DNA from 4 places in the Vibrio sp. QJM3NY_21 genome. Region 2 is predicted to be linked to each of the others. Evidence: predicted binding sites of a transcription regulator. Region 2 holds the regulator's gene; each other region holds the start of a gene.
What was found. Region 2 encodes PurR, which represses purine synthesis genes. Its sites were predicted from a motif close to TNANGNAAACGTTTNCNTNA; they were not measured.

Region 1: AC3CID_RS11215 (NupC/NupG family nucleoside CNT transporter) is a predicted target of PurR. The motif match lies at 4,115-4,134, and genes of this name have one in related genera.
Region 3: metK (methionine adenosyltransferase) is a predicted target of PurR. The motif match lies at 6,468-6,487, and genes of this name have one in related genera.
Region 4: purE (5-(carboxyamino)imidazole ribonucleotide mutase) is a predicted target of PurR. The motif match lies at 3,147-3,166, and genes of this name have one in related genera.

Annotation. Positions count from the first base shown of each region.
Region 1 covers NZ_CM173513.1:2,553,509-2,561,227, forward strand. The annotation lists gene folD (bifunctional methylenetetrahydrofolate dehydrogenase/methenyltetrahydrofolate cyclohydrolase FolD) at 1-668, shown strand, start outside; gene AC3CID_RS11210 (cation:proton antiporter) at 839-2,653, opposite strand; gene AC3CID_RS11215 (NupC/NupG family nucleoside CNT transporter) at 2,869-4,068, opposite strand; gene AC3CID_RS11220 (LysR family transcriptional regulator) at 4,274-5,194, opposite strand; gene AC3CID_RS11225 (lytic murein transglycosylase) at 5,365-6,363, opposite strand; gene AC3CID_RS11230 (YcgL domain-containing protein) at 6,394-6,684, opposite strand; gene minC (septum site-determining protein MinC) at 6,906-7,568, shown strand; gene minD (septum site-determining protein MinD) at 7,590-7,719, shown strand, end outside.
Region 2 covers NZ_CM173513.1:2,325,036-2,332,754, forward strand. The annotation lists gene cmoM (tRNA uridine 5-oxyacetic acid(34) methyltransferase CmoM) at 1-633, opposite strand, end outside; gene elyC (envelope biogenesis factor ElyC) at 749-1,603, shown strand; gene torR (two-component system response regulator TorR) at 1,830-2,543, opposite strand; gene torD (molecular chaperone TorD) at 2,828-3,475, shown strand; gene purR (HTH-type transcriptional repressor PurR) at 3,792-4,796, shown strand; cyclic di-GMP riboswitch class I at 4,967-5,052, shown strand; gene AC3CID_RS10255 (TfoX/Sxy family DNA transformation protein) at 5,180-5,770, shown strand; gene AC3CID_RS10260 (TVP38/TMEM64 family protein) at 5,906-6,586, shown strand; gene AC3CID_RS10265 (putative signal transducing protein) at 6,616-6,933, shown strand; gene AC3CID_RS10270 (alpha/beta fold hydrolase) at 7,082-7,719, opposite strand, start outside.
Region 3 covers NZ_CM173513.1:3,041,292-3,049,010, forward strand. The annotation lists gene mscS (small-conductance mechanosensitive channel MscS) at 1-87, opposite strand, end outside; gene fbaA (class II fructose-bisphosphate aldolase) at 466-1,542, opposite strand; gene AC3CID_RS13430 (phosphoglycerate kinase) at 1,698-2,861, opposite strand; gene epd (erythrose-4-phosphate dehydrogenase) at 3,028-4,077, opposite strand; gene tkt (transketolase) at 4,293-6,287, opposite strand; gene metK (methionine adenosyltransferase) at 6,665-7,719, shown strand, end outside.
Region 4 covers NZ_CM173513.1:3,463,607-3,471,325, reverse strand. The annotation lists gene dprA (DNA-processing protein DprA) at 1-306, shown strand, start outside; gene AC3CID_RS15580 (DUF494 family protein) at 310-786, shown strand; gene AC3CID_RS15575 (DNA topoisomerase family protein) at 799-1,368, shown strand; gene AC3CID_RS15570 (5-(carboxyamino)imidazole ribonucleotide synthase) at 1,455-2,585, opposite strand; gene purE (5-(carboxyamino)imidazole ribonucleotide mutase) at 2,591-3,076, opposite strand; gene tsaC (L-threonylcarbamoyladenylate synthase type 1 TsaC) at 3,272-3,829, shown strand; gene hemF (oxygen-dependent coproporphyrinogen oxidase) at 3,849-4,766, shown strand; gene aroE (shikimate dehydrogenase) at 4,841-5,671, shown strand; gene AC3CID_RS15545 (DUF1488 family protein) at 5,689-5,958, shown strand; gene AC3CID_RS15540 (gamma carbonic anhydrase family protein) at 5,955-6,500, opposite strand; rRNA gene AC3CID_RS15535 (16S ribosomal RNA) at 7,071-7,719, shown strand, end outside.

The sequences.
Region 1 (7,719 bases), 230 kb from region 2:
TCTCGAAATCTTTTGATTTACCAGCAACTGCCACCGAACATGAATTGCTAACGCTAGTCGATCAACTCAACGAAGACCCAGAGATTGATGGCATTCTAGTTCAACTGCCTTTGCCTGCTGGTATCGATACTACTCACGTTCTTGAGCGTATCACACCTGAAAAAGACGTTGATGGCTTCCACCCATACAACGTAGGCCGTTTGGCTCAGCGTATGCCTAAGCTACGCTCTTGTACGCCTAAAGGCATCATCACGCTGCTTGACCGTTACAACATCGATTTACGCGGCAAGCACGCAGTTGTTGTTGGCGCATCAAACATTGTTGGTCGCCCAATGACTCTAGAACTGCTTCTAGCAGGTTGTACGACAACAACATGCCACCGCTTCACCAAAGACCTTGAAGGTCACGTACGTCAAGCAGACGTTGTTGTGGTTGCCGTTGGTAAGCCTAACTTCATTCCTGGTGTTTGGATTAAGAAAGGTGCTGTTGTGGTCGATGTTGGTATCAACCGTTTGGAATCTGGCAAGCTCGTTGGCGACGTTGAATACGATGTGGCTAAAGAAAGCGCAAGCTTCATCACACCAGTACCGGGTGGTGTAGGTCCAATGACAGTGGCGAGCCTAATCGAGAATACAATGATCGCTTGTGAGCAATTTCACTCGAAATAGTCGGCAATGACAGCTTAGGTAGTAATACCAGTGGCATGAATTGCCTCGCCCTAGAGTAAAATAAGCTAGAGCAAAATTAGAAAGCCGCAGCGTGAAAACGTTGCGGCTTTTTTGATACTGAGCTATTCGTTTTTGATACAAAGCGACTCGCTTTAAATACAGAGCACTCGCTACTTATCTGGAGTATCGATACCTTCAATCTCTTCCGAAGGCGGCAATAAACTAATGACCTGACACTCCGTTGATATGAGTTTTTCCAATTCAGAACCTTGTGTCACTAAGCGAAAATCACCATCATTAATCACGCCAAGTGGAATCGCTTTAGGATACAGCGCGTTAAACTCATTAAGGTCAAATGCTTCGGTCAAACCCGTGCTCTTAATTTGGCTACCTTGAGCCATCAAGGAGTTAAGTTTGGAATAGGTAACCCCTTCTGAAAACAGGCTTCTATTGCCATCACGGCTCACCTGATGCCTTTCATGTTTATTTTCTGAGGATTCAAGTTCAAACACCTTATTCTCACCAAACTCATCTTGATAGTGCATACTGACTAGTGGGTTGGTTTGACGATAAGGCGATACAATCATGGCACGCCCTATCCCATCCAATTCCAGATTATTTTCAGCATGGCTCGAAGCTGGATTACCGAAATAGACATTCAAGTTGTCCATGCGCGCTAAGCGAATGCTCTCCCAGTTGGTATCAGCAAGCACACTGTTGATGTTGTGTGTCGCCAGCACTTTGGCAAACTGACGTGAAAAATGAGTCGCACCAAAGAAAATAACCCCTTGTGCCTTCTCTTGAGTCACACCCAGCCTTCTAGCCCACCAACTCGCGGTTAGGCTCTGAATCACTACTGTACCAATAATGACCAAGAACACCATTGGCACCAGTAAATCTGCCCCTTCGATTAATTGCTTCTCTTGAAGCTTGATTGCAAACAGAGAAGAAACCGCGGCAGCAACGATCCCGCGAGGCGCCATCCAGCTCAAAAACCATTTATCTGCTGAAGTAAGATCCGTGCCGATCCCGCTGATCCACACACTCAGAGGACGAGCCACCAGCATGACGACCGCTAATAAGCCAATTCCACCCCAACCTATTGAGAGGAAAGTCCCCGAATCAAGCCTGCTCGCTAACAGAATAAACAACGCAGAAATGAGTAACACAGTCAGGGTTTCTTTGAATTCAATAATGTCTTCGAGATCCAAGCCTTTCACATTGGCGAGCCAGATACCCATGATGGTCACGGTTAATAAACCGGACTCTTCACTCAGATCATTTGAGAAAGAGAACGCCGCCAGCATTAATGTCAGGACCGCCACGTTACGCAAATAATGTGGAACCCAATGCCCTTGCAGCATCTTGGCAATCAAATAGCCACCGATGATCCCTAAGCCCAAACCAATGGCTAAAGTCAGCCCCAACGCCGACAGAACATGGCTTGTAGGATCGGCTGAAGAGACAATGTATTCGTAAACGAGAACGGCAAACAGAGCGCCAATCGGGTCAATCACTATCCCTTCCCAGCGCAGGATACTGCCTAGCGAAGATTTAGGTTGAATGCTGCGCAGCATGGGAACAATCACCGTTGGGCCAGTCACCACGACTAATGCAGCAAACAGCGCCGCCAATGGCCAACTGAAATCGACAAAATAATAAGCCCCCACCACGATGCACGCCCATGTAATCAACATGCCGAAACTCACTAAGTGAGTCACCATGCGGCCATGGCCTCTGATTTCTTTGAAATTAAGAGTCAATGCACCTTCAAACAAAATGATGGCGACCCCTAATGAAATCAACGGGAACAGTACATCACCAAAAATGGCATCAGGATTAAGGATCTTTAGACCGGGACCTAATAGCAGGCCAACGATAAGCAAAGGAAGAATAGCGGGAAGACGCAAACGCCAACCAAGTAGCTGGCAAGCCAAGGACAAGAGTCCAATTAACGCCAAAGAAGAAGTGATCGACAAATCCATTTGTGCCCCTAAACATTTGTACCACACCCTGTGGTACAAACTTATTCACTAAAATAAGAAAGCCTACGTTCTTACACTATAGGCTCTCTTTATCATACTAAGCGAATATTATTGTGGTTAATCAGTCACTTTACTATAGGGAGAGCAAAGCCACGATTAGCTAACTGGGTGGTTATGGCCCAGTTAGAAAGTGCTTATAAGTCACCAATGATTACTTATAGAGAAAGCACCACGCCGGCAATCGCTGCGCTCATTAGGTTGGCAAGCACACCCGCACAAATTGCTTTAAAGCCGTATTGTGAGATGAAAGAACGACGCTCTGGAACTAAGCTGCCCAAACCGCCAATCAAAATGGCCATCGTAGAGATGTTGGCAAAACCACATAGCGCGAAAGTAACGATCGCTTTTGAGTGCTCACTCAGTGCGTCTTTTACGTCCATTAACTGGATGAAAGCCACAAACTCGTTCACAACGATCTTGTTACCGATCAGCGAGCCTGCAACCACAGCCTCAGACCACGGCACACCGATCAGCCATGCAACGGGTGCGAACACATAACCTAGGATAAGTTCGAAGCTTAGGTTTACGCCGAACCAGCCACCAACAATACCTAACAAGCCATTCAGCATTGCTATCACACTGATAAAGGCCAGAAGTGTCGCACCCACTGCAACGGCAATACGAAGTCCAGACATAGCCCCATCTGCCATTGCCTCAACTACGTTTGTTGCTCGTGGAATTTCAACGTCAGACTCAATATTTTCTTGAGCCTCATCTGCATTACCTGGTACCAAAATCTTGGCCATCAATAGACCAGCAGGAGCAGACATGAATGCCGCAGCGATCAGGTAGTTCAAATCAACACCAAGCGATGCATAACCGACTAGCGTGCCACCAGCTACAGAAGCCAAACCACACACCATGACGGCAAACAGTTGTGAATCCGTCATGTGCTTCAAGTAAGGTTTAACCACCAATGGCGCTTCAATCATGCCAACAAAGATGTTCGCCGTTGCAGACAGTGATTCCGCGCGACCTGTACCCAAGAACTTTTGCAAAGCACCACCGATAAGGTTGATCACCTTTGGCATAAAGCCGATGTGGTACAAACCTGAAATCAATGCAGAGAAAAAGATAATGATGCCGAGAACGTTAATAGCGAATACAAATCCGTTATTCGTTAGGCCACCAAATAGGAAGTTAATCCCCTCTTGACCGTAGTTGATCAAGCTAGACACTGCACCAGTAGCTGCATTCAACACTTCTTTACCCATCGGCACATAAAGAACCAATAGCGCGAATGAGATTTGCAGTAAGAAAGCCAAAGAGACGGTTCTTAGCGGGATATTTTTTCTGTCCGTAGATAGTAACCAAGCGGCTACTAAAATAGTGATAATTCCAAGTAGGGAAGCCATATGCGTCAACCTAAAAGTTGTAGGTAGTAAAGGCGACGCATTGTATAGAGGAAATCGTTTGCGGCAAGGTGCGGTTGTTAATGTGATGTTGGGATTATCACTGACTCACCTATGATTATATTAAAGCATTGAAATTTAATGATTTAACTTGCTTAAAAAATAAACTTTTTCCATATGGAAATTATATTTATAGATTGGGAAACAGTTAGCGGTGCAGTTCAACGCAGGTTTTGAGGTTTTTGTCCCAATAAGTCGGCGATCCGATATGATCTTTGATGAACTCAATCACTGCTGAAAGCTTCTTCGGCATGTTCTTTCTACTCGGATACACGGCATAGAATGGCATCAGCTGACTCGCTCGCCATTCCGGTAAAACTTGGATGAGCTTGCCCGTTCTAAACTCTTCTTTGACTAAGTAAGTCGCTAGGTAAGCAACGCCCCAACCTGATACTGCCGCGTCTCGTACCGCTTCAGCCAAATCCACCGAGTAATCGCCCGCCACTTTAACACTGAGATTTTCTTGGCCGTTATCAAATGCCCATGACGTGTAATCACGTTCACGGCTGCGGTAGATAAGGCAGTTATGGTCAATCAGATCAGATGGCACGTGTGGAGTCCCTGCCTTAATCAGATAATCCGGTGATGCGGCTACCACAAACTGGCTGTCGGCTAGGCGCTGCGCAATGTAACCTTCAGGCAGGTCTTCATTGTTGGTGATCCAGAGATCCAAGCGCTCCTCAATCATGTCCACTTTGTAATCGAATAAATGCACTTCAATTCTCAGCTGAGGGTAAAGCTGTCTAAGCTGGTCAATCGCTGGAATGATATGCAGTGTGCCAAATGACTGAGACAAGCCTATACGGAATATTCCAGAAATGTCGTCACGCTGGCTATCCATGTCCATTTGAGCCGCTTTCACCGTATTGAACAGCTGCTCACAATGCTGATAGAACACTTCTCCAGCTTCGGTTAACGTAAGGCTGCGTGTGGTTCTTTGCACTAACTTGATACCTATCGAATCCTCGAGCAAAGCAATTTGTTTACTGATGTGAGATACCGACACATTCAAGCTTTTTGCTGCACTGGTAAAGCCTTCATACTTGATTAACGCATGGAATATCACCATCTGTGCGGCTCTATCTGTTAGCACAAAACCACCTTCTTAAATATCTGAAATATAAAATAAAAAGGACTCCGAAGAGTCCTTTAATCTGTTCTGCCTATAGTAGGCTAAATGCTATTCAAGGCGACCTACTTCTATTAATCAAATTAAGTCTACTAATCAGATTAGGTCAATTAATCAAACTTAATTCTGTCCGCTAGGTGGCTGACCGCCAAAGCAAAGTAGTAAGAACGATTCCACTTCATTAACACATTGTAGTTGTTGTAAATGAGGTACGAACGACCCGTTTCATCGTCCGGCATTATCAACCAAGCTTTGATGTCTTCATCAAGTGTAGGCAGTGGGCGATCGTCATAACGCTTAATACCAAGTTCAGACCACTCTTTTAGGTATTTCGCTTTGTCTTCGTCTCGACCTTGCATCTCAATAGACACGGTTGATGGAACGTGAACCTGACGCCCCCAAGTATATTTGTCATCCCAACCCGATTGGCTGAGATAATTCGCCGCCGAAGCAAACACGTCTTCTTCGGTACCCCAAATATCTTTCTTGCCATCACCACTGCCATCAGCGGCGTAAGCTAAGAATGAGCTAGGCATAAACTGAGGTTGACCCATCGCACCAGCCCAAGAGCCTTTCATCTCTTTTGGTGCAATATGGCCTTGATCAAGTATCTTCAATGCCGCCATCGCTTCGCTACGGAAGAAGGCTTCTCTGCGACCTTCATAAGCCATGGTTGTTAGAGCATCAATAACACTGTAATTCCCCGTGAACTTACCAAAATTACTCTCTACACCCCATAGAGCGACAATGAATCTTGGTTGAACACCATATTCATCACCAATACGCTTTAACGCTGTGTAGTGTTTCTTATAGAGTGATCTCGCCTGCTTCACTTTCCAGTCAGGAACCGCACGTGGAATGTATTCATCCAGAGTCAGTTTCTTTTCAGGTTGGTTTTTGTCAGCTTTTACCGCTCTTGGCTTAAACGTCACACCATCAAAAGCTTCATCAATGATCGCTTCAGAAATACCTTCTTCACGACCTTGTTGCTTTAGTTTTTCTACATATTGCTCAAAGCTAAGCTCTTCAGCTTGAACCGAGCCAATGGTCAGGCTATTACCCAATAGTAATGCCGACACAGCCAATATGGTTTTCGAAAATTTACTCAACGATCACTCCTCCTTGAATTGAGGTGGCTATCACTCTTCGTCTTGACCTTTATTTTGAGCTTTACGCTCTTTATGAAGCTCAAGTTCGTTAACTGGTGGCGGCGGAACCTGCAAAAAGAAACCATCGGTGTTCAGTGATTCTCTCACTTTATCGATGTTCACTTGAGCCAGTTTACGGCCGTCCATTTTAATTACCATTACAAAACTAGGTTTACCAAACATTTGCATCAATGCGTCAGGAACTTGTGAAAAATCATCCTTCTTAGGGATATAAAGGTATGTTCCTTCTTTCTTTGAACTTTTATATATAGAACACAGCATGACAAACCTTTTTTAAATGTTTATGACTACAAAACTCTCACTTGCGAGATCAATAGTTTATGTTAGGGAAATATTGGGAACAAAACGTTCATTTGACAACAAGATTACTTGCTGTGCTTGGTTTGGGAATATAACATGATAAACCTAGTTTCAGGCAATGCCCTTTATTTTATTGATAAAGAAATTGTACCAATCCGCTATTGAGGTCCTGTAGTTTTTCGATGTCTAGTAACCCAGATCTAAAAGGTAGCAGTTTCACGCTATCTGTTTTGCACTTATCCGATGATCAAGTCGAAAATGCAGTGTCTTTTCTTCAAGAGAAGGTAGACCAGGCACCCACTTTTTTCGCAGCTGCGCCTGTTGTTATCAACATTAGCAAAGTCGCGGGCGATATAGATTTCGTGCAACTGAAAAATGGTATATCTCAAGCGGGCATGATCCCGGTTGGTGTGGCTGGCTGTTCAGATAAACGCATGCAAAACCTAGCCAGAGATGCAGGTTTTGCCGTGATGACAGCAAGTAAATCTCCTTCTCAAGCTCCGGCGAAGATGGCCCCGATAAAGGTGGTGAGAACCCCGATACGTTCTGGTCAGCAGGTGTATGCGAAAGATGGTGATTTGCTGATTCTTAGCCACGTAAGTGCAGGTGCGGAAGTGATTGCCGATGGCAGCATCCATATTCATGGCACGCTACGCGGTCGTGCAATTGCAGGTGCAAGTGGTCAAACTGAAGCAAAAATAATTTGTAATGATTTACAAGCCGAGCTGGTTTCCATTGCAGGAAATTACTGGCTCAGCGATCAAATTGAAAGCGAGTACTGGCAGAAGAAAACCATGTTCAGTATGGCAAACGATGTATTACACGTTGATGTCCTCGCAATATAAGAGAAATAAAAGGAAAACAGAATGGCACGCATTATCGTTGTAACGTCGGGTAAAGGCGGGGTAGGCAAAACGACCTCCAGTGCAGCTATTGCCTCAGGTCTGGCTTTAAAAGGGAAGAAAACCGCAGTCATCGACTTTGATATCGGTCTGC
Region 2 (7,719 bases):
AATGCCTGATTTACCACAGATTTCTAGACCGGCGTCTTCTATCCATTGGTAAACCTCTTCTGGCTTCAAGCCTTTTTGTGGTTGCAGCTTAAACCGTTTTCGATGTGGCATCCCATTCAATACATGAGGAATATTGCCACAAATCACATTTTTCAAGACTAATCCGTGATGGTTGTAAAACATTATCGAGGCAACGCCACCGGGTCTTACTTGCTCCAACAATAAATCAAGCGCCTCTTTAGGATCGGCTAACCATTCCATTACCGCATGAAACATCAAAAAATCGACTTTCTCATCGAGATGTTCTGCGACTTTTTGTACCGGAGAATGGATGAATCGATACTGATCTAACAAACCCGCTTCGCTGATACTTTCTTCTGCTAGCTTCAGCATTTCAGAAGAGAGGTCGCAAAGAGAAACGTTATGCCCAAGCGACGCAATTTTTTGCGACATCTGCGCAAGGCCGCCTCCAGCATCAAGCACATGCAGCGGCGAAGCTGATTGCTCAAATTTGCTCAAAGCTTGTTCTAAATCTTCCCATACGATGATCTGACGGATCTCTCCTTTGTCAGAGCCGTAAATGTTTTTTGCAAATTTGTGGGCAATATCGTCGAAATTACGGTCTTCAGTCACGGCTACTTGAGTTATTATGTCCTATCGTGCCTGCTATTCTGTCACAGGAATTTCAGGAATAAAGAGGCGATGTCTCTTTTTACTACTAAGTGATGTTTTTTCGGACTATTCGGATATGTTTGAGCTGAAAAAAGTAGTGTCTTCGTTACTGATGCCACTGCCAGCAATGTTAATTCTCGCTTTTCTGGGTTTAGCCCTAGTGATGTTTACTACCAAAAGGAAGACGGGTTGCCTAATCACCCTTTCAGCCCTCTGTGGTATTTTCCTCATCGCTTTCCAGCCAGTTTCTAATCAACTTTTAATGCCAATGGAAAGGCAACACACCGCTTTTTTACCTGTCGATGAAACCATCGATTACGTGATGGTTCTCGGAAGTGGTCACGTCGTAGACGACCAAATCCCACCAACATCAGAGCTTAGTCGCACCGGTCTAATGCGTTTAAGTGAAGGGATTCGTATTCTACGCCTTTACCCTGGTGCAAAACTCATTTTGTCTGGCTATGGCGCAGGCACTGAAGTGAGCAATGCTAGAATGATGGCCAAAGTTGCGTTGGCACTAGGTGTCTCAAAGCCCGATATCATTCTGCTTGAAACAGCAAAAGACACTTGGGAAGAAGCCCGCCAAGCCGCTGCGTTCGTTAAAAATAAAAGAATGGTACTGGTAACTTCCGCTAGCCATATGACTCGCGCATTGAATGAATTCCATGCTGCCGGCATGAGGCCATTACCAGCACCAACCAACTACCTTGCACAAGAAGGGATTGTTGAACCTTGGAATAAGTACATGCCCAAAGCTCTTTACCTTGAGCAAACTGAACGTTACTGGCACGAAACAATGGGGTTGATGTGGCAAAGCCTGCGTGATTGGCTTGATACAAGTAATGACACCGTTGAAGAACCCATTGTTGTTCCTGAAACATCTCGCTTAGTTGAAGATGACGGTGGTATTTCTGCGGCGCAGCCTCAATAAGCTCAGCCGAATCAGTAAACTGAATTTTATCAGTAGACATAATCTTACCTGTAGACATAGCCTTATCTGTAGACTCGGCCAGATAGGCAAGACTGATTAACCAAGTAATTTGCAGGTTTCCAGTTCATAAACAGTAAAAGCTAAGTAATAAAAAAGCCGAGACATCAATGATGTCTCGGCTTTTTACGTTTAAATATCGTTGTTGATTGGTCATTCCCGAAGGAAATCAATCACCAGCGAACATGTAACCTTCACCGTGAACCGTTACAAAAATTTGTGGATTCTTAGGGTCAAACTCCATCTTCGCACGCATACGACGGATTAACACGTCGATAGTTCGATCGTTTGGAGCATCCACTCGGTGGCTGATCATATTCAGAATGCGTTCACGACTTAATACCTGGTTAGGGTAAGAAGAGAGCGCAACCAACAGTTCATATTCAGCTTTAGTCAGTTTTACCGGTTCGCCGTTTTTGCTTAGCGCACGACGAGGGATATCAAACGTCCACTCACCAAAACGAACCACAGATTCGTCTTCAGTCTCTTCAACCTTACCTGCTGCTGTTTTACGAGCGGCAGAAATGCGCCAAAGTAGGTTTTTAACTCGAACCAATAACTCGCGAAGTTCGAAGGGTTTAGTAACGTAATCGTCAGCGCCCATTTCAAGGCCAACGATTTTGTCGATGCTATCCGTGCGTCCAGTAACTAAAATAATTCCAATGTCTGATTGACTGCGTAATTCGCGAGTTAGCATCAATCCATCTTCGCCTGGTAAGTTGATGTCCAGCATAATGAGGTCAACGTTATTATCTTCTAACACGTTTCTCATTTGAGCGCCGCTTTCCGCTTCGCTTACTGTGTAACCTTCGTTCTGGAAGTATCCGACCAGTTTACTGCGGGTTACCACATCATCTTCTACGACTAATACGTGATAGCTCATCTACACCACTTTTCTTATTTAATAGTTTCAGTGACTATTCTATTCATAACTCGTAACAATTCTAGTGGTACACAAGATAAAAGCCAGAAACATGGATCTTTTTTGATACAAGACAATCTTAAACCTTGCTATTTATCGTCCATCGCAATTCAATATAGGCATTACTACTAACGAGTAACTTTGCGTTTCGCAAATAACCTTGTTATTCAGCCTTGGTGTGCTTTGCACAAGTAACTTCAAGATGCATATAAGTAACACCACAAGACTAAATCAGGATCTAAGAAATGAAAGATACGAAAGCGTTCAACGAGCAAAGAGCAGAAATATACTGGTGGCTATCAAGCTTATTCGCTAAAGAGCTCACTCAAGAAGAACTCGATCACTACCACTCTGTTGAAATTCGTTCTTTCCTAACTGGTTTAGGCGAAAATGAAACACTAAAGCCGGCGATCGATAGCCTAGTGGATGCGCTAAACCGCCTACAAACGCGTGAGGATGCTCAACTAGAATTGTCTGCTGACTTCTGTGACTTATTCTTAAAAACAGATAAGCATGGCGCACTTCCTTACGCTTCTATGTATATCGGTGAGACTGGCCTTTTGAATGATAAGCCAGCAAAAGATATGGAAGAGATCATGGCCAAGCACAACTTAGTGGTGAACCAAGACCTAAAAGAACCAGCTGACCACATCGCTATCGCACTCGACTTCCTTGGCAACTTGATCATCCGTTCTAATGAAACGGAACTTGAAGAAGAGCTAGAAAAATCGTTCATTGTTCAACAGCAATTTATCGAGCAACAACTTCTTACTTGGGTACCAAAGTTCAACGTTAAATGTCATGACGTTGACGAATTCGGTTTCTACGCTTCAGTCTCATCTCTGCTACTTGCATTCTGCAAATTGGACACCCAATACCTTGCTGGTGAATAAGCTTATTGGATGACTCGTTAAATAAATTCAGAAGAATGTGACAATTCACCCGGATTTCCGGGTGAATTTTATTGCGAGTAATTTCTAGTCAGTCTAAAATTGTGACCGCAAACGATAAAATATGAAACATTCACGAAATGCTATGCTTATTATAGTTTTGAGCATTTCGGTGTTAAGACAAGCCGCTCAATAGCGGTTTTTTGTTTTTTAGCACTTTAGTACCCAAAGAGCCCTACAAATTTAAGCTCTTAGTTAGGTAGCTTAACGGCTACTTCATTCCGTACTTTGGGAAAGTAGCTTCTAATAGGATAAAACCATGGCCACTATAAAAGATGTCGCTCGCTTAGCAGGCGTATCAACAACAACCGTTTCTCACGTAATCAACAAAACTCGCTTTGTTGCAGAAGCGACGCAAGAAAAAGTAAATAAAGCCGTAGACGAACTGAACTATGCACCAAGTGCCGTTGCTCGTAGTTTGAAGTGCAATACAACCCGCACTATCGGCATGCTAGTTACTCAATCAACTAACCTATTCTTCTCTGAAGTTATCGATGGTGTTGAAAGCTACTGCTACCGTCAAGGTTACACTTTGATTCTGTGTAATACGGGCGGTATCTATGAGAAGCAACGTGACTACATTCGAATGCTTGCAGAGAAACGTGTAGATGGCATCTTAGTTATGTGTTCTGACCTAACTGAAGAGCTAAGAGGCATGTTAGACCGTCACGCTGACATTCCTAAAGTGATTATGGATTGGGGCCCTGAGAGTTCTCAAGCAGATAAGATCATCGACAACTCTGAGGAAGGTGGTTACCTAGCGACCAAATACCTCATTGAGCACGGTCACTCCAAGATTGCTTGTTTAAGTGGCCACTTAGACAAAGCGGCATGTGTTGAACGCATCGCGGGTTACAAACGCGCACTCAACGAAGCTAAGATTGCTACCGATGATAACATGATCATTGAAGGTAACTTCGAGTGTGATACTGCGGTTCTTGCTGCAGAGAAAATCATTAAGATGGTAGATCGCCCAACGGCCGTATTCTGTTTTAACGACACGATGGCACTCGGCCTAATGAGCAGATTGCAAGAGAAAGGAATTCGTATCCCTGAAGATATTTCAGTGATCGGCTATGACAACATCGAGTTGGCTGAATACTTCTCTCCGCCGTTAACAACGGTTCACCAACCCAAACGTCGTGTTGGTAAGAACGCTTTCGAAATTTTGTTAGAACGCATTAAAGATAAAGACCATGAAAAGCGTGTGTTCGAAATGCACCCTGAAATTGTTGAGCGAAGCACAGTTAAAACGTTAAATTAATTGATAAATTCAGTTTAATATAATTAAGCGCACCTTTAGGTGCGCTTTTTTTATCAACAACATGAATGAACCTGGTATCATACTGGAAAGATCATTAATTGAAGCAATATCACATTTTGAAATAACAAGTGTGAGCCTCATTCAACAAAAACTTTATTCTATTCAATCAGTCACGCACAGGGCAAATCACTTGAAAGAGTGAGACGCAAAGCTTCCGGCCTAAACCACTCGTTGGTATGGTAGCGGGGTTACCGATGGCAAAATGCAGTAACTACTAATAATTTAGTAATTTACGGCTAATTGACAATTTAATTGCAACATTTTGCTAATCTCTCGGACCTGCTTATTTGGTGGCGTAGTTCAAATACACCGAGATAAATAACATGGATAAACCGATACTAAAGGATTCAATGAAATTATTTGAATCCCTAGGAAAAATAAAATCACGCTCGATGTTTGGTGGCTTCGGTCTTTTTGCTGATGACACTATGTTTGCTCTGGTTGTAAATGACCAGCTGCACATACGAGCAGACAAATGCACAACGAAACAGTTCGAACAACAAGGGTTTCAACCGTACGTCTACAAAAAACGTGGTTTCCCTGTCGTTACTAAATATTTCGCTTTACCCGAAGGCCTGTGGCAAGACCAAGAGAAAATCTTGCAGCTTGCAACGACGTCTCTGGGTTTTGCTAAAGAAGAAAAAGCTGAGCAATCTTCAGCTAAGCCTACTCGACTCAAAGATCTGCCCAACCTTCGGCTCGCCACTGAGCGTATGTTGAAAAAAGCAGGGATCGATTCCGTAGAACGTTTATATGAATCTGGCTCTGTAAACGCATTTAACGCCATCAAAGAATCACATGCGTCTTCTGTCAGTATTGAACTACTTTGGGCGCTAGAAGGCGCGATCAATGGCACACATTGGTCTGTTATACCGCAGCAGCGTCGTGAAGAGCTTATCAATCGCGTCAATTAACATTGTAAGTGAAAAACTATATACATAACTAAGCCGCATTTACTGCGGCTTTTTTTATATCTGCTGAAAGTTAATCTATGCTTTGCCTGTCTATCTATACTAATGGTATACATTGAAAATTTAGAGGAAGTATCAATGAGTAAGAAAATGATATTGGGTATTGTGTTGGTCGTAACCATCGTCTTGTTAGGCGTCAATTTCGGCCAATACCTAACGCTTGAAAATGCCAAGGCCCAACAAGCCGTTTTAAATGACTACATTGATAGCAACTTCATTGCTGCCGCTGCTATCTATTTTGTCGCGTATGTAATGATTACTGCTTTCTCAATTCCTGGTGCTGCTGTTGTGACCCTGTTAGGAGCTGCGCTATTTGGTTTCTGGAATAGTTTGCTGCTGGTCTCTTTCGCCAGTGCCATCGGTGCAACCCTCGCATTTCTAAGTAGCCGCTACCTTTTACGTGACTGGATCCAAACCAAATTTGGTGACAAATTAGCAACGATTAACAAGGGCGTTGAAAAAGACGGAGCATTTTACTTGTTTTCTCTGCGTCTGATTCCTGTATTCCCATTTTTCCTTATCAATCTGTTGATGGGTCTAACACCGATGTCCGTGAGTCGTTACTACATCACGAGTCAAATAGGGATGTTACCGGGTACCGCTGTTTTCTTGAATGCTGGTACTCAACTCGCGGAAATTGATTCACTTTCGGGTATCGTGTCCCCTTCAGTACTATTGTCATTTGCCTTACTGGGTGTATTCCCAATCATTGCTAAATGGTTGATGAATAAATTTCGCTCAGCACCTGTGGCTGAATAACGCATATAGCCAGATAAGGTTCTATCTCAATGAAAATCTTCAGTGCATCGAATCCGACAGAAGCCCACATCATTTGTGGATTACTAGAAAGTGTGAATATTGCGTGTGAAGTCCGTGGTGAAGGGTTATTCGGTTTGAAAGGGGAAATCCCATTTACCGAAGAGACTGACCCTTACGTATGGTTATATGAGCCAGAATTGGCGAGCAAAGCCCGGGCAGTTGTTAATGACTACCAGAAACAGCAAGATTCAATCATTTATGAAGAGTGGCGTTGCGGAGAATGTCATGAAGTCAACGAAGCACAATTCGGTTCTTGTTGGCAGTGCGGTGCTGCTTCACCTGAATAGCAGGTTTTGAAAGGTAAAGTGGCTCCAACGGCCTTTTATAACCACTCGGTCAGATACCTCCTCCAAATAAAAACGGGAAGCTAAAATTAGCTTCCCGTTTTTGTCTCAATTCTATTCGAGCGTCTGTTCTGATGAAGAATCGAGATAATCACTGAATTTGCTTTTGAATAAAAGCGATAGATCGTTGATTGAATTCTTCAGGGTTTTCTACGTTACATACGTGTCCACAATTCGGAATTTCTACTAGCTCGCTCGACTTATGCGCCTCTACCATTTCTTTTACTGGCTTGATGAACATGTAGTCGCGCTCGCCCATCAAATACAAAGTTGGAATCGGCAACTCTCGGTCTTTGAAGTACTTCATCAATGGGTTCACATCAGCCGTAAGGATAAACCAGCGTTTAAACTCTTTTTGGCACAGCTTTTTGGCTTCGCGGATAAACAGGTGACGTGATTCTTTTTGGCTTTTTTGTGGCATCACAACGTAAGCAAAAAGGCTGTATAACCACATATAAGGAATGATGTGCTTACTCAAGTTACCCAACTTGATTAAGACTTGAGAGCGAGTGTTGAGTTTGGTCACGGCACCACCTAGCACCATTGAACGTACTCGACCAGCCGCTAGCTCTGCGATATTACGGACAATAATCGTGCCCAAAGACATGCCTACAAAGTGTGCAGAACGGATTTTCAGATGGTCTAACACTTTAAGAATATCAAGCGTCACCGATTTGAACGTATAACGATTCGAAATCAGCCCTTTGAGGATATTGTCTGATTTACCAT
Region 3 (7,719 bases), 720 kb from region 2:
CAGATCTGAGTTATTTGTTAACCACTGCTCTGCGTGAGACAAACCATCCACAATTGGAGTCTCAAGCGCTGTCGAACTATCAGCCATAATGTGCATCCTCTATATAATATGCTATGAGCTAAACTGCCTTAAGCCAAACTTACCCAACAACAAAATAAACCGTACAACTCATGTTAAGTCGTTGTGTTAAAAGTAAATTAAAGCCAAGTCCTTTTTTATAAACTGAACCAAGTTCAATTTTTCGGCACGATATCCTATCTTTGACAGATTGCAAAGTCATATTTATGTAAGCTTTTGAATTAATAAAACTTACCAATAAACACAAATACCGATAACTAAAAGACTACGAAATTTATTCACCGCACGCTAGGTTTTTTACATATTTAGTACAAGTTTTTATCAGACATAAAAAAACCCGCTCAATGAGCGGGTTTTTAAAACTTAAAGAGTACTTAATTCAAAGAATTACAGTACGTCTACAGCGTTAAGGTCAGCGAATGCTTTCTCAAGACGAGTAACCATTGAAGACTGACCAGCACGTAGCCATACGCGTGGATCGTAGAACTTCTTGTTTGGAGCAGCTTCGCCAGTTGGGTTACCGATTTGACCTTGTAGGAAATCACGGTTCTCAGCTTCGTAAGTACGAACGCCATCCCATGAAGCCCACTGAGTATCAGTATCGATGTTCATTTTGATAACGCCGTAACCGATAGACTCTTGGATTTCTGCTTCAGAAGAACCAGAACCACCGTGGAATACGAAGTTAAGAGCGTCAGCTGCAATGCCAAACTTCTCAGCACAGTATGCTTGAGAATCACGCAGGATAGTTGGAGTAAGTACAACGTTACCAGCTTGGTAAACACCGTGTACGTTACCGAAAGAAGCTGCGATAGTGAAACGTGGGCTAACTGCGTTTAGTTTCTCGTATGCGTATGCAACATCTTCAGGAGAAGTGTAAAGCTCAGATGCGTCCATATCAGAGTTATCAACGCCGTCTTCTTCACCACCAGTACAACCAAGTTCGATCTCGATTGTCATGTTTAGTTTAGCCATGCGAGCTAAGTAAGCTGCACATGTTTCAATGTTCTCTTCTAGAGACTCTTCAGAAAGGTCTAGCATGTGAGAAGAGAATAGTGGCTTACCAGTTTGTGCGAAGAACTCTTCACCAGCGTCTAGTAGACCGTCGATCCATGGAAGAAGTTTCTTAGCAGCGTGGTCAGTATGAAGAATAACTGGAACACCGTAAGATTCTGCTACTGCGTGAACGTATTTTGCACCAGCTACAGCGCCAAGAATTTGTGCGCCTTGACCTTCAAGTTTAACGCCTTTACCAGCGAAGAAACCAGCACCGCCGTTAGAGAACTGAACAACAACTGGAGCTTTTGCTTTAGCAGCAGCTTCAAGAACAGCGTTGATAGTATCAGTGTTGATTACGTTTACTGCAGGAAGAGCAAATTTGTTTGCTTTTGCTACTTCAAATACTTTCTGTACGTCATCGCCAGAAATCACACCAGGTTTTACAAAATCGAAGATCTTAGACATGGAAATAGTCCTATTTATTCTATCGTTTTAAGATTAAAAAACTTAAGTTTAAAAATTTGCAATCGTTTGCTCACAACTTATGCCATTCTAGCAAAAAAGTGTGATATGCAGCAAACGTTAAAAGGCGAGATTCACATCTCGCCTTTCTAAATCAATTATGCTTTAGCACGCTCTTCAAGCATTGCTACTGCAGGAAGTACTTTACCTTCAACAAACTCAAGGAAAGCGCCGCCGCCAGTAGAGATGTAAGAAACATCTGCTTTGATACCGAACTTGTCGATAGCTGCTAGCGTGTCACCACCGCCTGCTACTGAGAAACCTTCAGAGTCAGCGATTGCCTTAGAAATGCCAGCAGTACCCGCTTCGAAATTTTTGAATTCGAATACGCCTACAGGGCCGTTCCAAAGAATTGTTTTTGCGTTGCCGATGATTTCAGCTAGAGCTGCAGTTGAATCTGGGCCAAGGTCGAAGATCATGTCGTCGTCTTGAACTTCAGAAACGTGCTTGATTTCAGCTTCTGCGTTTTCGTCGAATGCTTTAGCACATGCAACGTCAGTCGCTACTGGGATAGCACACTCTTTCATTAGCTTCTTAGCCGTTTCAACTAGGTCAGCTTCGTATAGAGACTTACCTACGTTGTGGCCTTCAGCAGCGATGAACGTGTTCGCGATACCACCACCAACAACAAGTTGGTCAGCGATTTTAGAAAGAGATTCTAGAACAGTTAGTTTAGTAGATACTTTAGAACCACCAACGATAGCCACTAGTGGGCGAGCTGGGTTGTCCATTGCTTTACCAAGAGCTTCAAGCTCAGCAGCTAGAAGAGGGCCAGCACATGCTACAGGAGCGTAAGTACCAACGCCGTGTGTAGAAGCTTGAGCACGGTGAGCTGTACCGAATGCGTCCATCACGAAGATGTCACATAGTGCAGCGTATTGCTTAGAAAGTGCTTCTTCGTTCTTCTTCTCGCCTTTGTTAAAGCGAACGTTTTCAAGAACAGTTAGTTCACCAGCGTTTAGCTCAAGACCATTTACGTAATCTTTCGCTAGTTTAACGTCGCAGTCTAGTGCGTCGTTTAGGTAGTTAACTACAGGAGCTAGAGAGAACTCTTCGTTGTATTCGCCTTCAGTAGGACGACCAAGGTGAGAAGTAACCATAACTTTTGCGCCAGCTTCTAGGCAAAGTTTGATAGTTGGTAGAGATGCAAGGATACGTGCATCTGAAGTTACTTTACCGTCTTTTACTGGTACGTTTAGGTCAGCACGGATGAATACGCGTTTACCTGCAAGTTCCAGGTCAGTCATCTTGATCACAGACATGATTTGTCCTCTCAAATTTAAATAAAAATAAAGTTTTGGAAACTCAGCAACCCTGCTAAGCCTATAAATTATTCAACTGGTAATTCTTTAACTACTCATAATATGTGGACACTTAGCATTTATTTCAAGCTAAAAAATAAATAATCCACACATTTGCTTCTAGGTCTTACTTCTTGCCTTCAGAAGCTTGCATTGCAAGAACCGTATCCAGCATCCGGTTCGCAAAGCCCCATTCATTGTCACACCACACAAGCATTTTTACTAAGTGGCCGTTGCTCACTCGAGTTTGTGAACCATCAACAATTGCGCTATGGGGATCGTGATTAAAGTCGATGGAAACGAGCGGCGCTTCAGTATAGTCAACTATATTGTGTAATGTACACTGGGATGCATTAACAATGGTTTGATTTACGTCATTAACTTTCACATTTGCATTAATTGTGACACTTAAATCCATCGCAGTGACGTTTACCGTCGGCACACGCACAGATATAGCTTCAAATTTGTTAGAAAATTTCGGGAAGATCCTTTCAATACCTTTATGCAATTTGGTATCGACAGGAATGATGGATTGGCTTGCTGCTCGAGTTCGACGTAGGTCGCTGTGGTACGCATCGATCACTTGCTGGTCATTCATAGAAGAGTGAATGGTCGTAATCGTGCCGGACTCAATACCAAAGGCATCATCAAGCACCTTGATGATAGGGACAATACAATTGGTGGTACATGAACCATTGGAAACGATTCGATGATCGGCTTCGATAGTCTCGTGATTCACACCATAGATAATGGTGTTATCAAGGTCATTAGCACCAGGATGTGAAAACAGCACCTTTTTCGCTCCAGCAGCGATGTGTGCTAGGCCGTCATCTCGGCAACCGTAGACACCGGTACAATCGAGAACAATATCGACTTCAAGGTCACGCCAAGGCAACAACTCAATATCAGCAAGATGTAAGATACGAATCGTATCGAACTCTCCTTTATCTTCAGCACCAATACCATGATGAACATAGATGTGCTCTTGATCGTTAGAGATTTTCTTGCCGAAGCGGCCGTGACTGGTGTCGTATTGCAATAGGTGAGCCATAGCGTCAGGCTGAGCAAGCTCATTGACAGCTACTACTTTGATTTGTTGGCTTTTGCCACTTTCATAAACAGCGCGTAATACATTACGCCCTATTCTTCCAAATCCGTTTATCGCGACTTTTAGCATAGTTCCGTACATCTAACCAAAATTTCGTGCAACAGATGATAACTGAATCCTACCTAAAAGGCATTACTTGAATAACTCAGCTTACTTATGACAGATTGATCTGTTGCTTGTAAGCCTTAGTCTAAGTGATAACAAACCCCAGATACAAAAAAACCGAGCTCAGCGCTCGGTTTTTTCCTTCATTTAACTGTTAGCACAAGGCCATCAGTCAATGATTAAGCAAGAAGCTCTTTCGCTGTGTTTACTACATTTTCAGTAGTGAAACCGAACATCTTGAATAGCTCACCCGCTGGTGCAGATTCGCCGAACGTTGTCATACCGATGATCTTGCCACCGAAACCAACGTACTTGTACCAGAAGTCAGCGATGCCAGCTTCTACAGCGATACGTGCTGTTACGTCAGATGGAAGTACAGATTCACGGTATTCAGCGTCTTGCTTATCAAACGCGTCAGTTGCAGGCATAGAGACTACGCGTACTGCTTTACCTTCAGCTGTTAGTTGTGCTGCTGCTTCAACAGCAAGCTCAACTTCAGAACCTGTAGCAATGATGATTAGCTCTGGCTTGCCAGCACAATCTTTCAGGATGTAACCACCCTTCGCGATGTTTGCTACTTGCTCAGCGTCACGATCTTGTTGTGCAAGGTTTTGACGAGAGAAGATAAGTGCAGAAGGACCATCTTTACGCTCGATTGCCAGTTTCCAAGCAACAGCAGACTCAACTTGGTCACATGGGCGCCATGTGCTCATGTTTGGAGTCAGACGTAGAGAAGCGATCTGTTCAACCGGTTGGTGAGTAGGACCATCTTCGCCTAGGCCGATAGAATCGTGCGTGTAAACTTGGATGTTCTGAATTTTCATCAGAGCAGCCATACGCATTGCGTTACGCGCGTATTCCATGAACATTAGGAACGTTGCGCCGTATGGTACGAAACCACCGTGCAGAGCGATACCGTTCATGATAGCCGTCATACCGAATTCACGTACACCGTAGTGGATGTAGTTACCAGAGAAGTCATTTGCTTCAAGCGACTTAGAGCCAGACCACATAGTCAGATTAGAAGGCGCAAGGTCAGCAGAGCCGCCCATGAATTCAGGTAGCATAGCACCGAACGCTTCTAGAGCATTTTGAGATGCTTTACGTGATGCGATGTTTGCTGGGTTAGCTTGAAGATCAGCAATGATTGCGTTTGCTTTTTCTTCCCACTCAGCTGGTAGTTCGCCGTTAGTACGACGTTTAAATTCTGCTGCTAGCTCTGGGTGAGCGGCTGCGTATGCGTCAAACTTAGCATTCCAAGCAGCTTCTTTCGCTGCGCCCGCTTCTTTCGCATTCCACTCAGCTGCGATATCAACCGGGATTTCGAAAGGACCGTGTTCCCAACCAAGTGCTGCTTTAGTTGCTGTGATTTCATCAGCGCCTAGTGGAGCACCGTGACAGTCGTGCGTACCCGCTTTGTTTGGAGAACCAAAACCGATAATAGTTTTAGTACAGATAAGCGTTGGACGAGGATCCGCTTTAGCTGCTTCGATAGCCGCGTTGATAGCATCAGAGTCGTGACCATCAACGGCCGAGATTACGTGCCAGCCGTAAGCTTCAAAACGCTTAGGTGTATCGTCAGAGAACCAACCTTCAACTTCGCCATCGATAGAGATGCCGTTGTCATCCCAGAAAGCAACCAGCTTACCAAGACCTAGCGTACCTGCTAGAGAACATGCTTCGTGAGAGATACCTTCCATCAGACAACCATCACCCATGAATGCATAAGTGAAGTGATCGACGATGTCGTGGCCTTCTTTGTTGAACTGTGCAGCCAATGCTTTCTCAGCCATCGCCATACCAACAGCGTTAGTGATGCCTTGACCTAGAGGACCAGTAGTCGTTTCGATACCAGGAGCGTAACCGTACTCTGGGTGACCAGGAGTCTTAGAGTGCAGTTGACGGAAGTTCTTAAGGTCTTCAATTGAAAGCTCGTAACCTGCAAGATGAAGCAGAGAGTAAATCAACATTGAACCATGCCCGTTAGACAGAATAAAACGGTCGCGGTCAGCCCACTCTGGGTTTGCTGGGTTGTGGTTCAAGTGACCACGCCAAAGAACTTCAGCGATGTCAGCCATACCCATAGGTGCGCCAGGGTGGCCTGAATTTGCTTGTTGAACGCCATCCATGCTAAGTGCGCGAATTGCATTGGCTAGATCTTTACGAGAAGGCATGTCTGCTCCTGAGTACATAAGCGATTTAAAAAAGAGATTGATGCTAAAATTTTCATTTTTATTAGCGCGGGTATTCTCTCAAACGACTTTAGCGACTGCAAACGTTTTACTGGCATTTTAACGGTCACTTTTCGCAATTTTCGAACATTTACATCACTTAGCAATGTGTTATCTCGACCGATACGCAAACGATTAGTTATGACATATCATAAAAAAGAGCTTGTAATTCGACCGCTGGAATTTAGAATAGCCGTCTAGATGTAGAAACACCTACAAAATATACTGTATTTAATGGCGGCGCTTCCTAGCTTGCGACGCCTAAAATTATTTGCATTTAACTATTTGCAACTAAAAACTAAACTAAAAGTGGAGCTCTCATGGCTAAGCACCTATTCACTTCTGAATCTGTTTCAGAAGGCCATCCAGATAAAATTGCAGACCAAATCTCTGATGCTGTTCTTGATGCCATCTTGGAACAAGATCCAAAAGCACGTGTTGCTTGTGAGACTTACGTAAAAACCGGCATGGTTATGGTTGGCGGTGAAGTAACAACGTCTGCATGGGTTGATATCGAAGAAATCACTCGTGAAACAGTTCGTGAAATTGGTTACGTTCATTCTGATATGGGCTTTGACGCAGACTCTTGTGCTGTACTAAACACAATTGGTAAGCAGTCTCCAGACATCAACCAAGGTGTTGATAAAGCCGATCCTAAAGATCAAGGCGCAGGCGACCAAGGTATCATGTTTGGTTACGCGACTAACGAAACACCAATCCTAATGCCAGCTCCAATTACTTACTCTCACCTTCTTGTTAAGAAGCAAGCTGAAGTACGTAAGAGCGGCAAGCTTGACTTCCTTCGTCCAGATGCGAAATCTCAAGTTACGTTCCAATACGACCAAGGTAAGATTGTTGGTATCGACGCAGTTGTTCTTTCAACTCAACACTGTGATTCAGTTACAACACCTGACCTACGTGAAGCGGTAATGGAAGAGATCATCAAGCCAGTACTTCCTGCTGAGTGGATCAATAAAGACACTAACTTCTTCATCAACCCAACCGGCCGTTTCGTAATCGGTGGCCCAATGGGTGACTGTGGTCTAACAGGTCGTAAGATCATCGTTGATACCTACGGCGGCGCAGCTCGTCACGGTGGCGGTGCATTCTCTGGTAAAGATCCATCAAAAGTTGACCGTTCTGCAGCTTACGCAGCGCGTTACGTTGCGAAAAACATCGTTGCTGCTGGCATGGCTGACCGTTGTGAGATTCAACTGTCTTACGCTATCGGTGTTGCAGATCCAACATCTATCATGGTTGAAACGTTTGGTACTGAGAAAGTAGCTCACGAGATCATCATTGAAGCTGTTCGTCAAAACTTCGACCTACGTCCATACGGTCTTCAAGAAATGCTGAACCTTCTTCAGCCTATCTA
Region 4 (7,719 bases), 1.1 Mb from region 2:
ATCAAAGCTGGAGCATGCTTGGTACAGAGTGCACAAGATGTTCTGATTGAAATAAAGAGTCTGTTAGACTGGTCTATCGATCAGCAACCCAGCTTGTTCGAACCTACGCCCAGTATGGGGGAAAATGAACAATTGCCATTTCCACAGCTGTTAGCTAACGTAGGGTTAGAGGCGACACCCGTTGATATTTTGGCACAGAGAACCCATATACCTGTGCATGAGGTCATGATGCAGCTTTTAGAGCTTGAGCTCTCAGGGCATGTTGTTGCAGTTTCCGGTGGCTATATTCGAAAGGGGAGAGGCTAAGCTATGATGATGGACATACTGATGTACTTGTTTGAAACCTACATCCATAGCGATTCTGAATTGCAGGTGGATCAAGATGAGCTGGAAGATGAGCTTCTTCGAGCAGGGTTTCACCAAGATGATATTTATAAGGCCCTCCATTGGTTAGAAGATCTTGCGGCATTGCAAGATACTGAGAATCAAGCGGCGATTACTATGTGTTCCAATACCTCGATGCGTATTTATACCAGTCGAGAGATTTCACGTATTAATATGGAGTGTCGAGGTTTCTTATTGTTCCTTGAACAGATCAACGTACTCACGACAGAGATTCGTGAAATGGTGATTGATCGTGTGATGGGGCTTGAGACGAGCGAATTTGAATTGGATGATCTGAAATGGATTATCTTAATGGTGCTATTTAATGTGCCGGGTAATGAAAGTGCTTACACGCAAATGGAAGAGCTGTTGTACACCAAAGAGCAAGGTATCTTGCATTAATACAGGCTTGTCATGAGTAGTAAGATTGATAATCAGCTTTTTTCGGCACATGAACATGCATTAGAGCATGAACCATGTCCACAGTGTGGTGGAGAGCTTCAGCTTCGTCATGGTAAGCATGGCCCATTTTTAGGCTGTAAGCAGTATCCTAGCTGTGATTACATCAAACCTCTGCATCAGAACGATGGCCACGTAGTGAAAGAGCTGGGTGTGCCGTGTCCTAAATGCCAAAACGAATTGGTATTAAGGCAAGGTCGCTTTGGTATGTTCATTGGTTGTAGTAGCTACCCAACGTGTAATCACATCGAATCTTTGGACCAACCAAAAGAACAACCTGAAGAGCAGCCACTTGTTGCTTGTCCTGAGTGTGGCAGAGGCCATTTGGTTGAGCGTAAATCTCGCTATGGCAAAACCTTCTATGCGTGCGATAACTACCCTAAGTGTAAGTTCGCCGTTAATCAGCCACCTGTTATAGGTCGTTGTGAACAGTGTCAGTTCCCGCTGTTGCTGGAGAAGAAAACGGCCAGTGGCACTAAGAAGCAATGTGCTGATCGCAAGTGTCATCACATTCAATCTCAATAACTTGATGTTATAGACAAAAAAACGGCGCTCAATGAGCGCCGTTGCTATATCCAATAAACGTTCTATATTCATCAAGCAATGTAGATTTACTTCATCTGCTCAGCAAATTCATGCACAGCAGGGTAGGCTTGCTTATCGAGAATGTCTGCCAGTGAGCATAGCGCTCTTTGCAGCTCTGCGTTGTAGTCAGCGCTCACGTTAATGTGGCCCATCTTACGACCTGCACGCTTCTCTTTACCATACCAATGAACATGGCAACCACCTTGAGCAAGAATTGCTTCAGGTAGGGTATCTTCACCAAGGATGTTGATCATTGCGGTTGGACGAATCAGCTTAGTGCTGCCTAATGGCATCCCACATACGGCACGTAGATGGTTCTCAAACTGACAAGTTTCAGCGCCTTGTTGTGTCCAGTGGCCCGAGTTATGAACACGTGGTGCAATCTCATTTACCAGCAGTGAACCTTGAACATCAAAGAACTCTAGCGCGAGTACGCCAACGTAATCCAAACGCTCTGCAACTGCGGTGAACATGGTCTTAGCTTGTTCTTGCAGTTCAATGTCGTCAATCGCTGTTGATAAGCTCAACACGCCATCGGTGTGAACATTCTCAGCCAGTGGGTACACTTGGATCTCGCCATTGGCACCACGAGCACCCACCAGTGAGACTTCGCGGTCAAACGGGACAAACTCTTCAGCAACAATCGCTTGGTTGTCTGTTGCAGCGATGCACTCAGCCATTTCTGTCCAAGTCGCGTCAACATTATCTAATGTCTTTAAGCGCCATTGACCTTTGCCATCGTAGCCACCAAGTGTGCTCTTCAATACCATTGGTAAGCCAACGTGAGCGATCGCAGCGTCAAAGTCTTCGCGAGAGTTAATCACGTAGTACTTAGCATTTTTCACGCTTGCTTCGTCTAACAGGGCTTTTTCAAGGCGACGGTCACCGCCAGCTTTGATTGCTTCTGTTGTCGGTAAGAACTTACCGCTGCGCTCACACACCTCAAGTACATCATGAGGGATATGCTCGAATTCAGCAGTAATGACGTCCGCACGCTCAATCGCATTGTCTAAGCCGCTGCCTAGAATCGCTTGCGTTAATGGGTGAACAATATTTTTGCTGCCAACATCAAAAGCAGAAATTTCAATATTCAGCGGCGCCCCAGCTAGGGACATCATGCGAGCAAGTTGGCCCGCGCCTAACACAAGAACATGCATGGGAATTAGTCCTCTGCAGGGTTTGGATTAGCCAGAACCGTTTCTGTTTGCTCAGAGCGGAACGCTTCTACTTTTGCCATCACTTCTTCATTGTGAGTACCAATGATTTGGGCTGCTAGGATACCAGCATTGGCAGCGCCAGCTTCACCGATAGCCAAAGTACCTACCGCAATGCCTTTTGGCATCTGTACGATAGAAAGCAGAGAATCCATGCCCTTGAGTGCTTTAGACTGAACAGGAACACCTAAAACAGGTACGCTTGTGAAAGCTGCAGCCATGCCCGGAAGATGCGCTGCACCGCCAGCACCAGCAATAATCACTTTAATACCGCGCTCTTTCGCACTGGTTGCGTAATCTGCAAGCAACTGAGGTGTGCGGTGAGCAGAAACCACTTTTGTTTCGTACGCCACGCCAAACTGATCCAACATTTCTGCAGCTAGCTTCATTGTTGGCCAATCAGATTTAGAACCCATGATAATACCGACAGTCATCTCAAACTCCTTCAGGTACGATTTAATTAGTGATTAGATATTTTGCGCGCATTATACGGGTAAAATTGCTTAAGGAAAACGTTTGCGTCAGTCTAAGTTGTTAATTGATACATTTTATAAACAAATAGCTTTAGTCACAGTGAATGATAATTTGTACACTTAGCGAGTTCGATAACAGAATTAATGAGGCAACCCTTGGATAACTTTCAACATACTTTGCAGGCATTACAACAAGGTGAAGTCATTGCTTACCCGACTGAAGGCGTTTTTGGGGTCGGTTGTGATCCCGATAATCCACAAGCCATTAAGAAATTGCTCGATTTAAAACAGCGGCCGATGGAGAAAGGGTTGATCCTAATTGCAGCGAGTTACGAGCAGTTGCTGCCCTATATTGATGAAAGCCAACTGACTGAAGCGCAGTTAGCGACCGTAAAAGCAACATGGCCGGGACCTGTGACTTGGATAATGCCAACCAGCAGTAAAGCAACTGATTGGGTCAGTGGCCAATTTGAATCCATCGCGGTGCGAGTGACGGATCACCCCTTAGTTCAAAGAATGTGTAATGAATTCGGTAAGCCGTTAACCTCTACCAGTGCTAACCTGACAGGTGAACCGCCTTGTATGACGACTGAAGAGGTTCAACAGCAACTGGGTCAGCACTTAGTCGCGATTCTAGAAGGTCAAACGGGTGGCCGTGAGAAGCCAAGCGAAATTAGAGATGCAAAAACGTCGAAAATATTAAGACAGGGTTAAGCCCTGCAAAGGAAGTAAGATGTCAGCAATTGATAAAGAAGCAGTAAAGCAGTTTTTACTGAGCCTACAAGATTCGATTTGCCAGCAGCTTGAGCAAGCTGATGGTACAGCACTGTTTGAAGAAGATGCATGGCAACGTGAACCTGGCGAGCGCCTTGGTGGCGGTGGTCGAACTCGCGTGATGACCAATGGTGCGGTATTTGAGCAAGGCGGTGTTAACTTTTCTCATGTCGCTGGTAAGGCTATGCCTGCCTCTGCAACCGCTCACCGTCCTGAATTAGCCGGACGTAAGTTTGAAGCTATGGGTGTCTCATTAGTTATCCACCCTAAAAACCCATACATCCCAACCTCACACGCGAACGTACGATTCTTTATTGCCGAAAAGGAAGGGGAAGATCCTATCTGGTGGTTCGGTGGTGGTTTTGATTTAACGCCATTCTATCCTGTCGATGAAGATTGCCAATCTTGGCATCAAACTGCTAAAGACCTGTGTGCACCATTTGGTGATGACGTTTACCAAGAACACAAAGAGTGGTGTGATAAGTACTTCTATCTACCTCACCGTGATGAAACACGTGGTGTTGGCGGTCTGTTCTTTGATGACTTAAACGAGTGGGGCTTTGAAAAGAGCTTTGCTTATATACAGGCGGTCGGTGAAGGTTTCGCAGCCGCATATTTACCCATTGTAGAACGACGAAAAGAGACGTCTTACGGTGAACGCGAGCGTGACTTCCAGCTTTATCGTCGTGGTCGCTATGTTGAATTTAACTTAGTCTATGACCGTGGCACCCTATTTGGTCTACAAAGTGGTGGCCGCACAGAATCAATATTAATGTCGATGCCGCCATTGGCTCGTTGGGAATATCGCTACGAACCTCAAGCGGGTTCACCAGAAGCTCTGCTTTATAGCGACTACCTAAAGCCTCGAGTTTGGTAGTTCTTCCTTCCTTATAGGGATAGTGATAGGGTCATCTATATAGATGACCTTTTTTATTTCTGTTAGGTAAGGATATGACACAGCAAGTAGATCGTTATGCCGTTTTCGGTAACCCTATTGGGCAAAGCAAATCGCCATTCATTCACACATTATTTGCTCGCCAAACCAGCCAACAACTTACCTATACAGCATTACAGCCAGAGCATGGTGAATTTATCACTGCTGCCAAAGCCTTTTTCAGCGAAGGTGGTAGAGGATGTAATGTCACAGCACCTTTTAAAGAAGATGCGTATCAGTTTGCCAATCGCCTTACTGAGAGGGCTGAACTAGCCGGTGCCGTAAACACACTTAAGAAGCTCGATGACGGAGAAATCATTGGTGATAACACCGATGGTGAGGGTTTAGTTCAAGACCTTCTTCAACATCAAGTTATGCTAGAAGGGGCTCGCGTTCTTCTGCTTGGCGCTGGTGGCGCCGCTCGAGGAGTGATTCAACCTCTTCTCGACCAAAAGCCACAACAGTTGGTAGTCGCTAATCGAACCAGTTCAAAGGCTGAACTTCTGGCTGAGATGTTTTCTTCATATGGAAACATCAAAGGAATGGGATTAAGCGATGTTAATGAAGGGTTTGATGTCATCATTAACTCGACCTCATCTGGTCTAAGTGGTCAGCTTCCTGAAGTTTCTGAGATTATCTTCAATTCGAATAGTGCTGTTTATGACATGGTTTACGGATCTGGAACCACAGTATTTAATCAATGGGCATTAGATAACGGTGTTCACGCTGCTTATGATGGTTTGGGTATGTTGGTAGGGCAGGCTGCTGAGAGCTTTATGCTGTGGCGTGGTCTTCGCCCAGGAACAAAACAGATTTTAAGAGAATTACGCAAAAACCTAGAGATGTAACAAGGTATTTATAAAAAATGAATCAATCAATTCTATTTCCTGATATCCAAGATTGGGATGAAGAAAATCAATCAATCATATTCCCAGCACAGCAGTCTGGCGCACTAATTGAGTGTGTTATGTCTATTGAAGAGCTGTCTCGATTGGCAGGTAAAGATATAGAAGAAGGCGATCAAGCTTTAGTTATCTTTTCAGAGTTACGTTTTGATATTGAAGAACTAGCTGAAGAGTTAATAGAAGAAGAGGAGTATGACTCCTCTAATCGGATTCAAATCAAAATGCTTTAGACTGGCAGCACAGAGTCTAGATAGTCGTTTTTATTCTGAACATAGTTGTCAGCTGACTTCTGTAAAAAGGCACGCTCTTTATCATTTAATGGGCGTGCTTGTTTTACTGGGCTTCCTACATATAGATAACCGCTTTCAAGTACCTTATTAGGTGGAACCAAGCTACCAGCACCAATCATCACTTCTTCTTTAATAATCACGCCATCAAGCACGATAGCTCCCATGCCAACAAGTACGCGATCTTCAATAGTACAGCCATGCAGCATTACTTTATGTCCGATAGTGACATCATTACCTATTAGTAGAGGATAACCTTCAGGGTTGTCAGCATTCTTATGGGTGACGTGCAAAATGCTGCCGTCTTGGATATTCGTTCTATCTCCAATATGAATGTGGTTCACATCTCCTCGAGCTGCAACCAAAGGCCACACGCTAGAGTCGTCACCGATTTTGATATCACCAACCAGTACCGAACTTGTATCTATATAGACACCTTGTCCAATCTGAGGGGATATTCCTTTATAACTGCGCATTGAACTCATAAATCCTCCTTTATATAGGCACCTTAAGCCTTTAATTAAGGGGAATACTAGTGAAAACGGAGTGTTTTGAACAAAAAACGCTCGAACAATCAAAAAAGTAAGAAAAACTTCAAAAAGGGCTTGCCAGTGTGATCGAAATCTCTATAATGCGACCTCGTTGAAACGGGAAGGCTTCGTAAGAAACCAAAACGAATCAGCAGGTCAAATTAGCCAAGCTAAGCGCTTGAAAAAAGTTTTGAAAATAGTGGTTGACACTAAAACTTAAATCGCTAAAATGGCCGTCCGATTTGAGCGAAGCTCAAAAAGGAAAAGCTCTTTAACAATTTAAACCTATCAATCTGTGTGGGCACTCGTTGATGAATATCAAAACGTTATTACTTAGGTAATAGCAGTTACTTCGGTAACAAACTTGATTTCAATGAACTGAGTGACCAATACAAAGTTAAGTTTACTTAATTTTGGCACAGTCAATTCATTACCATTCTGTTGGAATGGTAATAGCTTTAAAATTACATTCTTTATTTATAAAGAATAGTTTTGAAGTCAGTATTCGTTGAGTCACAAAATCTTAAATTGAAGAGTTTGATCATGGCTCAGATTGAACGCTGGCGGCAGGCCTAACACATGCAAGTCGAGCGGAAACGACAACATTGAATCTTCGGAGGATTTGTTGGGCGTCGAGCGGCGGACGGGTGAGTAATGCCTAGGAAATTGCCTTGATGTGGGGGATAACCATTGGAAACGATGGCTAATACCGCATAATGCCTACGGGCCAAAGAGGGGGATCTTCGGACCTCTCGCGTCAAGATATGCCTAGGTGGGATTAGCTAGTTGGTGAGGTAATGGCTCACCAAGGCGACGATCCCTAGCTGGTCTGAGAGGATGATCAGCCACACTGGAACTGAGACACGGTCCAGACTCCTACGGGAGGCAGCAGTGGGGAATATTGCACAATGGGCGAAAGCCTGATGCAGCCATGCCGCGTGTATGAAGAAGGCCTTCGGGTTGTAAAGTACTTTCAGTTGTGAGGAAGGGTGTGTAGTTAATAGCTGCGCATCTTGACGTTAGCAACAGAAGAAGCACCGGCTAACTCCGTGCCAGCAGCCGCGGTAATACGGAGGGTGCGAGCGTTAATCGGAATTACTGGGCGTAAAGCGCATGCAGGTGGTTCATTAAGTCAGATGTGAAAGCCCGGGGCTCAACCTCGGAACTGCATTTG